DNA from 3 places in the Acidovorax sacchari genome. Region 2 is predicted to be linked to each of the others. Evidence: riboswitches for the same ligand, from Rfam matches in the RefSeq annotation. Region 2 holds a riboswitch; each other region holds the start of a gene.
The links. A riboswitch is a leader RNA that binds a small molecule or an ion and turns the genes downstream of it on or off. The one in region 2 is predicted to bind thiamine pyrophosphate.
Positions count from the first base shown of each region.

Region 1 (4,253 bases), 2.6 Mb from region 2:
CCATGGTCGTGGTGCCAGAAAGGGGTGCCGAGCACGGGCGTGCTCGGCTGGGCCGCGTCCTGCGCGGACATGGCGCCGGCTTGCCGGGCGGTGCGTCCGGCCTGCACCGCGTCGGCGAAGGCGCCGGCCATGGCCACCGGGTCCTGCGCCAGGGCCACGGCGGTGTTGAGCAGCACGCCGTCGTAGCCCCACTCCATCACCTGGCAGGCATGGGACGGCAGGCCCAGGCCCGCATCCACGAGCAGGGGCACGTCCAGCCGCTCGCGCAGCGTGCGCAGCGCGTACGGATTGACGGGGCCGCGGCCGGTGCCGATGGGCGCGGCCCAGGGCATGACGGCCTGGCAGCCCACGTCCACCAGGCGCTGGCAGAGCACGAGGTCTTCGGTGCAGTAGGGCAGTACGTGGAAGCCGTCGCGCACCAGCTGGGAGGCGGCTTCCACGAGGTTCAGCGTGTCGGGTTGCAGCGTGTAGTCGTCGCCGATCAGCTCCAGCTTGATCCAGGGCGTGCCGAAGACCTCGCGGGCCATCTGGGCGGTGGTGACGGCTTCCTGGATGCTGTGGCAGCCGGCGGTGTTCGGCAGCACCGGAACGTCCAGCCGGCGCAGCAGTTCCCAGAAGCCGCTGCCGGCCTCTGCGGGGTTGCTGCCCTGGCGCCGCAGCGAGGCGGTCACCATGGCCGGGCGGGCACGCCGCACGGCGGCCTCCAGCACGCTGGGCGAGGGATAGCGGGCGGTTCCCAGCAGGAGCCGGCTGGCGAAGCGCTGGCCGTAGAGGACCAGGGCGTCATCGGATGCGGTGTCGGGCATGGCGGATGTCGAAGGGAAAAAAGGCTGGCGTGGGTCAGCCGCCCGTCACCGGCGCGATGATCTCCACCCGGTCGCCGGGTTGCAGCGCGTGGCCGGCGTGGCGGGCCTGGGGGACGAACAGGGTGTTGACGGCCACCGCGAAAGGCGGGCGGGCGGCAATCGCCGCGATGGCATGGGCCACGGTGGCGCCCTCTGGCAGTTCGGTGGCTTTCTGGTTGATGACGACGTTCATGGCAGTGCGGCGGCGGGCTCGAGGTCGAGCGCCAGGTCGAAGCGGGAGGCGAGGGGGGATTGTCCTTCGTTCAGGCATTCCATCACCACGTCCAGGACGGCCGGGGAAATCATGAAACCGTGCCGGTACAGGCCGTTGACCTGCAGCACGCGCGGCGCGGTGCGCCGCACCGCGGGCAGGTTGTCGGGCAGGGTGGGGCGGCACTGGGTGGCGATCTCGAGGATGCGCGCCTCGGCGAAGCCGGGATGCACGGCATAGGCCGCGCTCAGCAGTTCCAGGGTGGAGCGCACGCTCGCGGGCGAAAGGTCGTCCGATTCGATCTCGGTGGCCCCGATCACGAAGATGTGGTCCTGCTTGGGGGCGATGTAGATGGGGTAGCGCGGATGCACCAGCCGGGTGGGGCGGCGCAGTGCCACGCCAGGCGCGTGCAGCCGGACCACCTCGCCGCGCACGCCGCGCAGTTCGGACCACTGCGCCCGGGCGCCCAGGCCCCGGCAGTCCAGCACCCAGTCGGGTTGGCCGGTCATGCCCGGCGTGAAATCTTCCGGCGCGCGCGGGCTGTGCCAGTGCACCCGGACGCCGCGGGCGCGCATGGCGTGCTCCAGCGCCGCGAGCAGCTGGCGATTGTCGAGCTGGCCTTCGCCGGGCAGGTACAGGCCCTGGTGGAAGCGCTGGCCCTGGAGGGCGGGCTCGGCTTCCTGCAGTGCGCTGCCGTCCAGCACCTGCAGGGCAGGCAGTTCGGGCACGGTGCGGGCCGTGCGCTCCAGCACGCCGCGCAGCCGGGCGGCCTCGGCGGCATCCTGGCGGTGCCAGAGGATGAGGGTGCCCTCCTGCTGGAAGAACACGGGCCACTCGAGGCCGGCCAGCAGCTGGGGCCAGCGCGACAGGGCATGGTGCCCCATGCGTACCACGCCGGCTTCGGTGATGGCGGACTCCGCCAGCGGCGCGAGCATGGCGGCGGCGATGCGGGCGGCCGCGCCCTGGGCGTCGGGGCCCTGGGCCTCGTACACCTCCACGGCGTGCCCCTGCCGGGCCAGTTCGGCGGCCAGCAGCCGGCCCATGAGGCCGGCGCCCAGGATGGCGATGGAGGAATGCGGGGACAGCAGGGCGGTCATGGGCGGGCGGTGGATGCGGTTCTCGTCGGTCGGGCGCTTGCGCGCGAAGGCGCGGCACGGAGAACAGGCGGCGGTCCACCGTCGAAACTCCCCACGCCAGCATGACCTGGATCGGGTGCCGAGGGTCTTTCTCAGCCGCGCCCGGCGGGCGCGGCACCCCTGTTTCGTCCGTTCCCTGAATTACAGCACAGCGCTGCGGAAGGCGTATTTGACATCGCGCATGCGCCATAATTTTTGCCATGAATTCCAAGCCTCTCGAACCACGGCCGGCGGCGTCCGCCGTGGAAGGATCCCGCTACGTGCGCATCCTGTCCATTGCAGGGTCTGACAGCGGAGGCGGGGCGGGCATCCAGGCCGACCTGAAGACCTTCGCCGCCCTGGGTTGCTACGGCATGACCGCCATCACGGCCATCACTGCCCAGAACACGCAGGGCGTACGCTCCATCCATGGCGTGCCCGCCGCCATCCTGCGCGACCAGATCGACGCGGTGGTGGAGGACATCGGCGTGGATGCCGTCAAGATCGGCATGCTGCATGCCCCCGAGGTCGCCGAGGTGGTGGCCGATGCGATCCGCCGGCATGCGCTGCCGCACGTCGTGCTCGATCCCGTCATGGTGGCCACCAGCGGCGACCGTCTCATCGCGCCGGACACCGTGCGCGTGCTGGTGGAGGCGCTGTTTCCGCTGGCTGCCGTGGTGACGCCGAACCTCGACGAGGCGGGCATGCTGCTGGGCCGTGCCATCCGGGACGAAGGCGCCATGGATGCCGCGGCGCAGGAACTGCTGGGCCTCGGCGCCCCGGCCGTGCTGCTCAAGGGCGGCCACCTGCCGGGCGACGCGCTGGTGGATGTGCTGGCCGTGCAGGGCATGGCCCCGCACCTGCACCTGCGGTCCGCGCGCATCCCGACGCGCAACGGCCACGGCACGGGCTGCACGCTGTCGTCCGCGATCGCCGCCCACCTCGCCCTGGGCCGCAGCCTGCGCGACGCGGTGGCTGCCGCGCATGCCTACGTGCAGGCGGCGATCACGGCCGGGGCGCCGGTGCGCACCGGCCGCGGCGCAGGCCCGCTCGACCATGGGCACGCGCCCGTGGCGCAGCGCATCCACCGCGACCCGGCCGCGACCGGGGGCGCCCTGTGAGCGGCCGCCTGTGGCGCCAGGGGGAGGGCGCATGAGTCTCCGCGCTCCCGACCCCGGGCACATCCGGGAAGCCTTCTCCGCGCAGGACGCGCTCGTGCAGCGCTACGTGCTGCAGGATGTGATCGGCACGGGCTCCTACGGCATCGTGTTTTCCGCGGCCCATCGCCAGACCGGCCAGAAGGTGGTGCTGAAGTTCGTCCGCATCGACGAGGACGAGCGCCTTTTCAAGCGGTTCCGGCGCGAGATCGCGGCCTGCGCCCGGCTCCACCATCCGCACATCGTGCAGCTGCTCGACGAGGGTGTATGCGGCCCGTTCGTCTTCGCGGTGTTCGAGTTCGTCCCGGGCCTGACATTGCGGCAGGTGCTGCAGAACCAGGGCGCGCTGCCCGCGGCCGAGGCCGGCCGCCTCATGCTCCAGGTGCTGGACGCCATGGCCTGCGCGCACGATGCGGGGATCACGCACCGCGACCTCAAGCCCGAGAACATCATGATCAGCGCCTCGGGGCTGACTTCGCATGCCAAGGTGCTGGATTTCGGCATCAGCACGCTGCTGCCCGGTGCCGGCGATGCCCTGGCCACGCAGCTCACGCGCGAGGGGGAATACGTCGGCACGCCCGCCTACAGCTCGCCGGAGCAGTTGCGCGGCGAAGCCGTGACCCCCCAGGCCGACCTCTATGCGTGGGGACTGATCTTCCTGGAGTGCCTCACCGGCAAGGTGGTCACGGGCGAATCCACCGCCGAGATCTACCAGCGGCAGCTATCGCCCCAGGAATTCAGCCTGCCCCAGGCGATCCAGGGCCATCCGCTGGCCGAGGTGCTGCGCAGCGCCCTGCGCAAGCGCTGCCAGGACCGGGCAGCCTCGGCGCGCCAGCTCTGGGAACGCTCGGCCGCCGTGCGCCTGGACGACCTGGTGGGCATCCTGAAGACACGCCCGGGCGCCGGCCCGAGCGCCATCGCGCCC
Region 1 is NZ_AP035783.1:2,607,011-2,611,263, forward strand. It holds gene ACGHC0_RS11800 (thiamine phosphate synthase) at 1-4, opposite strand, end outside; gene ACGHC0_RS11805 (thiazole synthase) at 1-806, opposite strand, end outside; gene thiS (sulfur carrier protein ThiS) at 841-1,038, opposite strand; gene ACGHC0_RS11815 (FAD-dependent oxidoreductase) at 1,035-2,153, opposite strand; TPP riboswitch at 2,225-2,324, opposite strand; gene thiD (bifunctional hydroxymethylpyrimidine kinase/phosphomethylpyrimidine kinase) at 2,393-3,292, shown strand; gene ACGHC0_RS11825 (TOMM system kinase/cyclase fusion protein) at 3,324-4,253, shown strand, end outside.
Region 1: linked by a shared signal. The riboswitch ahead of ACGHC0_RS11815 (FAD-dependent oxidoreductase) and the one ahead of ACGHC0_RS23130 (long-chain fatty acid--CoA ligase) in region 2 are both predicted to bind thiamine pyrophosphate.

Region 2 (4,253 bases):
CACTGGCCGTTGACCTGCACGAAGGTGGTTTTTCCGGGCTACGGCCAGGGAAATACGGAAGGGCCGAGTTGCTTTGGTGTGCCGCGCGACCGGGTCATCGGGCACGGCGCGGAGCGCTGCCGCGACCTGTTCGCGCGTTGAGCGCCACCATCACCATGAGCCCTTCCCGGGTCGGACGGTGACGCTCCGGCCGGATGGCGACGCGTCGTCAATGGGCGGGGTTTTGCCCGGGGGGGCTGCCTGGCCGTCTTGCATTGGCTATTTCCAATATTGCGCGCTGCGCATCAGTGGCGCCCCACCGGGAATCTTCCATCAGGCAAGGCGGCCCCGCCGTGCTCCCTCCGCAGTTCCTCCGCCCTTCGGCGTATTCCCTCCCTCTCTTCCGGCCCCATCGTCTCCAGCCGCGCCAGCTGTGCGGCCATGCGGGGCACGCCTGCCAGCAGTTCCCGGTGCCGCAGCAGGAAGTCCCAGTAGAGCGTGGTGAAAGGGCAGGCCGTGTCGCCCAGGAAGGCATCCGGGTCGTGGCGGCAGGTGGCGCAGGGGCCGCCCATGCGCTGGATGTACTTGCCCGTGGCGATGTAGGGCTTGCTGGCCATCAGGCCGCCGTCGGCGTACTGGGACATGCCGAGGGTGTTGGGCAGTTCCACCCATTCGACGGCATCGACATAGACGGCGAGGTACCACGCATGCACGGCCTGTGGCCGCACGCCCAGCAGCAGGGCGAAGAGGCCCGTCACCATGAGGCGCTGGATGTGGTGGGCGTAGCCGTGGTCCAGTGTCTGCCGGATGGCCTGGCGCAGGCATGCGAAGGGGGTTTCTCCGGTCCAGTACCAGGCGGGCAGGGGCGCATCGGCACCGAGCGCGTTGCGGTCCTGGTAGGACGGCATTTCGGTCCAGTAGATGCCGCGCACGTATTCGCGCCAGCCCAGGATCTGGCGGATGAAACCCTCGGCGCTGGGCAGCGGGACACGGCCGCTCCGGTAGGCGGCCTGGGTGGCAGCGACCACCTCGCGCGGATGGATCAGCTTAAGGTTGAGCGCCGCGGACAGGTGCGAGTGGTAGAGCCAGGGCTCGTCCGGCCACATGGCGTCCTGGAAGGGGCCGAACGCCGGCAGCCGGTGGTCCACGAAGTCTGCGAGCGCATGCAGGGCCTGTGCGCGGGTGACCGGCCAGGCGAAGCTCTCCAGCGACCCCGGATGGTCGCCGAAGCGCCGGGCGACCATTTCCAGCACCTCGCGGGTGATGGCGTCGGGCTCGAAGCGGCAGCGCCCGGGTACCATGCCCGGCCCCTGCGGACCGAAGGGGCGCCGGTTGTCCTTGTCGTAGTTCCAGGCACCGCCCTCGGGCTGGCGGCCGTCCATCAGGATGCTGTGGCGGCGGCGCATGGCGCGGTAGAAGGTTTCCAGGCGCAGCGGCCGTCCGGCCAGCTGGCGCCGGAAGTCGGCGAATTCGCGCACGGTGGCGAAGAAGTGGCGGTCGGGCCGGGTTTCCAGCGGCAGCCCGGCGCCGGCCGCAACGGCGGACAACGCCTTCCAGACGCGCCAGTCCCCGGGCGCGGTCATCACGAGGCGCTGCGGACGGTGCGTGCGGATCGCCGCGCGCAGCGCATCGGCCAGCGTGCGGCAGGGGGGCTCGCGGTCGTCGTCCAGGCGCCGGTAGTCCAGGGGGCGGCCCAGCGCCCGCAGCGCCTGCGCAAAATGCCGCATGGCCGCGAGAAAGAGGGCGATGCGCGGCCGGGAGGACCAGGCGTGCGTGGATTCCTCTTCCACTTCCGCCATCCACGCCATGTCCTGCTGCGGGTCGAAGCCGTCGAAGGCCGCTGCGTCCGGATCGAGCTGGTCGCCCAGCACGAGCACGATCGCGCGCACCGGCCGGGCGGGTGTCGTCGTGGCGGGCGCCGGTGATTCCATGCCCGGGAATATAGGCGGCCCGTAAGCCGCAGCGGAAGCAGGGCGTTTGGACGGCGGGTTAAGATGCCCGCAACGCTCCGGGGTGCACGCGTGTGCTGAGATCCACACCCGAGAACTTGAACCGGGTCATTCCGGCGGAAGAAGAGCTGTCACCACCATCCTCCAGCCTCCGCAGGCGCGCCGCGTGGCGTGCACGGCATGGCCGGGCGTGACCTTCGGAGCATCGTTCACAGGTCACGAAGGAAGAAGCTCCATGGACAAGGTCGCTGCGCTGGTCGCGGACATCCTCGCATTCATCGCGATGGAGGAAGAAGGCGGCTGCACCGACGCACAGTTCGACACGCTGGCTTTGCGGCTGTTCGCCCACCAGTATTCCGCCAACCCCGCCTACCGCACCTTCTGCCAGCGCCGCGGCGCGACGCTGCGCAGCGTGGAGCGCTGGAGCGACATCCCCGCGGTGCCGATCGACGCCTTCAAGGCGACGGAGCTGCGCAGCGAGCCGCCGCGGCCGGACGAGCGCGTGTTCATGACCAGCGGCACGACCCGGGGCGCAGAGGCGCGGGGGCGGCATTTCCACCCGCGGCTCGATGTGTACGACCTGTCGATGGCGCGCAATTTCCAGCGGCGCTTCATGCGCGGGGCCGGGCCCATGCCGATGGGCATCCTGTTCCCCGACGAGCACCTGATGCCGAATTCGTCGCTGGCGCACTACCTGGCGCTGGCGCGGTCCGTGTTCGGCAGCCCGGTCAGCCGGCATTTCGTGGGCGCGCACGGCATGCACGTGGTGAGCCTGTGCGCGGCGCTGGAGGCCGCGGAGCGCACCGGCACGCCGTACGCGCTGCTGGGCGCGAGCTACAGCTTCGTCCATTTGATGGAGGCACTGCACGAGAAGGGCCGCCGCTTCCAGCTGCCGCCGGGCAGCCGCGTGCTGGACACGGGCGGCTACAAGGGCCAGTCGCGCGAGGTGCCGCCGGAGGATTTCTACGCCGGGCTCTCTTACACGCTGGGCGTGCCGCGCGAGCTGTGCATCAACATGTACGGCATGACGGAGCTGAGCACGCAGTTCTACGACGACGGCAATGCCGTGGTGCCCTCGGTCAAGTCCGGGCCGCACTGGATCCGGTCGCGGCTGGTGGACCCGGCCACGGGACGTGACGTACCGCCCGGCGAGCGAGGCATCCTCGTGCATTGCGACCTGGCCAACTACAACTCCGTGACCACCATCCTGACCGAGGACGTGGGCGAATGGGCCGAGGGCGGCTTCCTGCTGCTGGGCCGGGCCGAAGGCGCGCAGGCCAAGGGCTGTTCGCTGGCGGTGCAGGACTTCATGCGGGCCACCGGGAAATGACATCCCAGGCGGCCACCGCGGTGCAGCGGGTGCGGGCGGGCTATCTGCCCGGCATCGAGGCGCAGGACGTGGCCTGGCAGGTGCTGCCCTTCGCCCAGGGCGCCGCCCGGCTGGAAGTGGAGGTGCCCGTGCTCACGCCCGCGCAGATGGACGCCCTGGCGTGCCGCGTGCGCGAGGCGGCCGCCCGCCATCTGCAGCCCATGGCGGTGGAGCAGGTCATCGATGTGATCGACCGTGCCATCGCCCGCCTGCTGGACCGCAGCGATCCGGCGCGGCAGCAGGCCGAGGCGCTGCTGCCCATCGTGAGCGGCTACGACGCCGAGATGGTGCGGCTGGGACTCACGGGTTTTTTCAAGACCTTCCGCGCGCCGCAGCTGCGCCGCTTCGTGGCGGAGGACTTTGCCAATCCGCTGGTGCTCGACGGCTTCCAGCCTGCGCCGAAGGGCGGCGCGGTACGCGCCTTCGGGCCGGGCCTGCTGGTGCACAGCTGGGCGGGCAATGTGCCGGCGCTGGCGCTCTGGAGCTTCGTGTGCGGCCTGCTGGTCAAGGCCGGCAGCATCGGCAAGCTGCCCAGTGCCGAGCCGCTGTTCGCGGGCTGGTTCGCGCAGCTGCTGGCCGAGGTGCACCCGCCGCTGGCCGGCTGCTTCGCCGTGGTGTGGTGGAAGGGCGCGGACGGCGACGATGCCGCGGCGCTCTATGCCCGGGCCGACACGGTGCTGGCCTATGGCGGCAACGATGCGCTGCATGCCATCCAGCGCCGCCTGCCCGTGACCACGCGCTTCCTGCCGCACGGGCACAAGCTGGGCTTCGGCATCGTTTCGGCCGCCGCGCTGGATGCGCTCGATGCGCCGGCCGTGGCGCGCCGGGCCGCGTGGGACGTCATGCGCTACGACCAGCAGGGCTGCTACTCGCCGCATGTGTTCTACGTGCAGCGCGGCGGCGCCGTGTCGCCGCGCGCCTTCGCGGGCTACCTGGCGGGCGAGCTGGCGCAGTTG
Region 2 is NZ_AP035783.1:5,213,939-5,218,191, reverse strand. It holds gene ACGHC0_RS23140 (hypothetical protein) at 1-20, opposite strand, end outside; gene ACGHC0_RS23135 (cryptochrome/photolyase family protein) at 285-1,910, opposite strand; TPP riboswitch at 1,979-2,070, shown strand; gene ACGHC0_RS23130 (long-chain fatty acid--CoA ligase) at 2,164-3,258, shown strand; gene ACGHC0_RS23125 (acyl-CoA reductase) at 3,255-4,253, shown strand, end outside.

Region 3 (4,253 bases), 1.2 Mb from region 2:
GCAGGAGCCGGCCCTGGCCGCGCCGCCGGCACGCAGCGCGCTGCAACTCCCGCGCCCGCAGCGCCTGCTGGCCACGGCGGGCTGAACCGTCCCGACCGGCCCGGGCAGACGGCATCACACCGGCTGGATCGGCACGTACAGCTCCCCGCCCGTGCCGCGGAACTCCTGGGCCTTTTCCTGCATGCCCCGGGCCGCGAAGTCGCGCACTTCCTGCGTGATCTTCATCGAGCAGAACTTCGGGCCGCACATCGAGCAGAAGTGCGCCACCTTGGCCGAGTCCTTGGGCAGGGTCTCGTCGTGGTACTGCTGCGCGGTTTCCGGGTCCAGGCCCAGGTTGAACTGGTCCTGCCAGCGGAAGTCGAAGCGCGCCTGGCTGAGCGCGTCGTCGCGCGCGCGGGCTCCTGGATGGCCCTTGGCCACGTCGGCCGCATGGGCCGCGATCTTGTACGCGATGATCCCCTGCTTCACGTCGTCGCGGTTGGGCAGGCCCAGGTGCTCCTTGGGCGTCACGTAGCAGAGCATGGCCGTGCCCATCCAGCCGATCATGGCCGCGCCGATGGCGCTGGCGATGTGGTCGTAGCCGGGGGCGATGTCGATGGTCAGCGGCCCGAGCGTGTAGAACGGAGCCTCGTGGCAGGTCTTGAGCTGCTCGGTCATGTTGGCCTGGATCATGTGCATGGGCACGTGGCCGGGGCCCTCGATCATGGTCTGCACGTCGTGCTTCCAGGCGGTCTGCGTGAGTTCGCCCAGCGTGCGCAGTTCGGCGAACTGCGCCTCGTCGTTCGCATCGGACGCGCAGCCGGGCCGCAGGCCGTCGCCCAGGCTGAAGCTGACGTCGTACTGCTTCATGATGTCGCAGATGTCCTCGAAGTGCTCATAGAGGAAACTCTCGCGGTGGTGCGCCATGCACCACTTGGCCATGATGGAGCCGCCGCGCGAGACGATGCCCGTGCGCCGCTGGGCCGTCAGGTGGATGAAGGCCAGCCGCACGCCCGCATGGATGGTGAAGTAGTCCACGCCCTGCTCGGCCTGCTCGATGAGCGTGTCGCGGAAGATCTCCCAGGTCAGGTCTTCGGCGATGCCGCCCACCTTCTCCAGCGCCTGGTAGATGGGCACGGTGCCGATGGGCACGGGGCTGTTGCGCACGATCCAGTCGCGCGTGGTGTGGATGTTCCTGCCCGTGGAGAGGTCCATCACGTTGTCCGCGCCCCAGCGGATCGCCCAGACCAGCTTTTCCACCTCTTCCTCGATGCTGGAGGTGACGGCCGAGTTGCCGATGTTGGCGTTGATCTTGACCTTGAAGTTGCGCCCGATGGCCATGGGTTCGACCTCGGGGTGGTTGATGTTGGCCGGGATGATCGCGCGGCCGCGCGCCACTTCGTCGCGCACGAATTCGGGCGTGATGATCTTCGGGATGCTCGCGCCCATCGGGTTGCCGGTCAGGCGCTGCTCGCGGGCGGCGTCCTGCTGGTACTGCGCCATCCATTCGCGGCGGCCGTTCTCGCGCAGGGCGACGTACTCCATCTCGGGCGTGACGATGCCCTTCTTCGCATAGTGCATCTGCGTGACATTGCCGGTGTGGTTGGCACCGCTCCTGGCGCGCAGGGGCGTGCGCTGCAGGGCGGCGGCCTCGGCGCGCAGCGCGGCCAGGCGGGCGGCGTCCTCGGACCGGCTGCCGTCGTCCAGAGCCACCCGCTGGCGGCCTTCGTAGCGCTCGGTGTCGCCGCGGCCCTCGATCCACGCGCCGCGCACGCCGGGCAGGCCCCGGCGCACGTCGATCCCGGCAGCCGGGTCGGTGTAGGGGCCGGACGTGTCGTAGACGCTGACCTGCTCGCCATTGGTGAGCGCGATGTCGCGCACGGGGACGCGCACATCGGGGCGGCTGCCGATGAGGTAGTTCTTGGTGGAGGCGGGGAAGGGTTCGCGGGTCAGCGAGAGCAGCTGGGCGAACTTGTCGGGGGCGTTCATGGCGGGCAATCTCCTCGGGTGGATGGAAATGTGCTCCGCATGGGGCCAGGTGCGCCGTACCGGCCCCGGATGGAGGCGCCCGCTGCGCGGACCTTCCCCATGAAAGGGGGATGGCGCGTGGCGGCCAGGCGGATGCCCCGGAAGGCATCCGCCTGCAGGTGCGGGAATCCCGGCTGCAGCTCTTCTTACGCTGGTACTAACCAGATCAAGTTCGCGGTTCCGGCGGTCAGGTCCGCCGTCTCAGCACGCCCAGAAACCTTTCGAGTCTCTACGTGCACCCCGGAGCAGGCGCGAGTATAGGAGCGATGCCCGGCCGTGTCACCCCACGGCGGGGCACGCCAGCGGACATCAGAGGAAGCGCTCGAGCGCCAGCACCGCGAAGAAGGCGAAGGCCGAGAGCACCGTCCACTTGACGATCACGATGCCGAAGCGCTTGTAGCGCGGCTGCCCGGTGGCCACATAGAACACGAACGACACCACCGCCAGCAGCAGCAGGAAAAAGAACAGACCGCGGAACAGCAGCATGGCGGCGCGGCCTCACCAGGCCTGCACGGGCGCGGCGAACCCGGAGGGTGCCTGCCGTTCGCTCTCGAACGTGGCGATCTCCCACGCATCCTCCTGGGCCAGCAGTTCGCGCAGCAGACGGTTGTTCATCGCGTGGCCCGAGCGGAACGCGCTGTAGGCCGCCAGCAGCGGATGGCCGACGATGTACAGATCGCCGATGGCGTCGAGGATCTTGTGCTTCACGAACTCGTCGTCGTAGCGCAGGCCGTCGGCATTGAGCACCTTGTAATCGTCCATGACGATGGCGTTGTCGAGCCCGCCGCCCAGCGCGAGGCCGCTCGCGCGCATCATCTCCACGTCCTTCGTGAATCCGAAGGTGCGCGCGCGCGCGATGTCGCGCGTGTAGTTGCCCGCGCCGAGGTCGAACTCCACGCTCTGGCCGGTGGAATCCACGGCCGGGTGGGCGAAGTCGATCTCGAAGCGCAGCTTGTAGCCGTGGTAGGGCTCCAGCCGCGCCCACTTGAGCTGCTGGCCCTCGCCCTCGCGCACTTCCACGGGCCGCGTGACGCGGATGAACTTCTTGGGCGCGTTCTGCAGCACCACGCCGGCGCTCTGCAGCAGGAACACGAAGGAGGCCGACGAGCCGTCGAGGATGGGCACCTCCTCGGCCGTGATGTCGATGTAGAGGTTGTCCAACCCCAGGCCCGCGCAGGCCGACATGAGGTGCTCGACCGTATGCACCTTGGCACCGCCCACGCCGATGGTGGAGGCCATGCGGGTATCGACCACCGACTCGGCGCGGATCGGGATGTCCACGGGTTCGGGCAGGTCGATGCGGCGGAACACGATGCCCGTGTCCGGCGCGGCCGGACGCAACGTGAGCTCGACCCGCTGGCCACTGTGCAGGCCCACGCCGACGGCGCGGGTGAGGGTCTTGATCGTGCGTTGCTGGAGCATCCCGCAATTTTAGGTGGCGGCACCCGTCCCTGCCCGCACAGATGGCTATGCCATCCATAGCCCATGCGTCACAACGGAAACAAAAAGCCGCCCTGCTCCTTGCGGAAGCGGGGCGGCCAGAGAGTGCGGAAATCCATGATTCAGGGTCACGGCCGTGAATCATTCACGACCTCACCCGTCAGAAGGCCGCGGAGCAGGCCATGCCGGCAGACGCCGTGGAACCGGCTTTGCCGGGCCACCGGCGACTCAGGGGGGAGCCAATCAGTCCGCCTGCTTGCGCAGGAAGGCGGGGATCTCCAGGTCGTCCATGCCGCCCGAGGACAGCGCATCCACGCGGGCCGCGGCCTGCGTGCGGTTGGTGCGCCAGACGCTGGGCACCGACATGTTGCCGTAGTCGGCCTGCGATGCAGCACCACCCACCAGGCCACCGGCCGCGCCCACGGCGGCACCTGCGATGGGCATCTGGTAGGCGATGTTGTCGGTGCCGGTGCGCAGGCCGCCCTGCACCACGGAGATCGGCTGGCGGCGCGCGTTGGCGCGCGACAGGCCGGTCGCCACGACGGTGACGCGGATGTCGTCGCCCAGGCTGTCGTCATAGGCGGCGCCGTAGATGACGTGCGCATCGGGCGAGGCGTAGGCGTTGATCGTGCTCATCGCCAGGCGCGACTCGGACAGCTTGAGGCTGCCCTTGGCGGCCGTGACCAGCACCAGCACGCCCTTGGCGCCCGAGAGGTCGATGCCTTCCAGCAGCGGGCAGGCCACGGCCTGCTCGGCGGCGATGCGGGCGCGGTCGGGACCGCTGGCGGTGGCCGTGCCCATCATGG
Region 3 is NZ_AP035783.1:873,404-877,656, reverse strand. It holds gene ACGHC0_RS04000 (methyl-accepting chemotaxis protein) at 1-85, shown strand, start outside; gene thiC (phosphomethylpyrimidine synthase ThiC) at 115-1,968, opposite strand; TPP riboswitch at 2,134-2,260, opposite strand; gene ACGHC0_RS03990 (hypothetical protein) at 2,317-2,493, opposite strand; gene lpxC (UDP-3-O-acyl-N-acetylglucosamine deacetylase) at 2,506-3,429, opposite strand; gene ftsZ (cell division protein FtsZ) at 3,691-4,253, opposite strand, start outside.
Region 3: linked by a shared signal. The riboswitch ahead of thiC (phosphomethylpyrimidine synthase ThiC) and the one ahead of ACGHC0_RS23130 (long-chain fatty acid--CoA ligase) in region 2 are both predicted to bind thiamine pyrophosphate.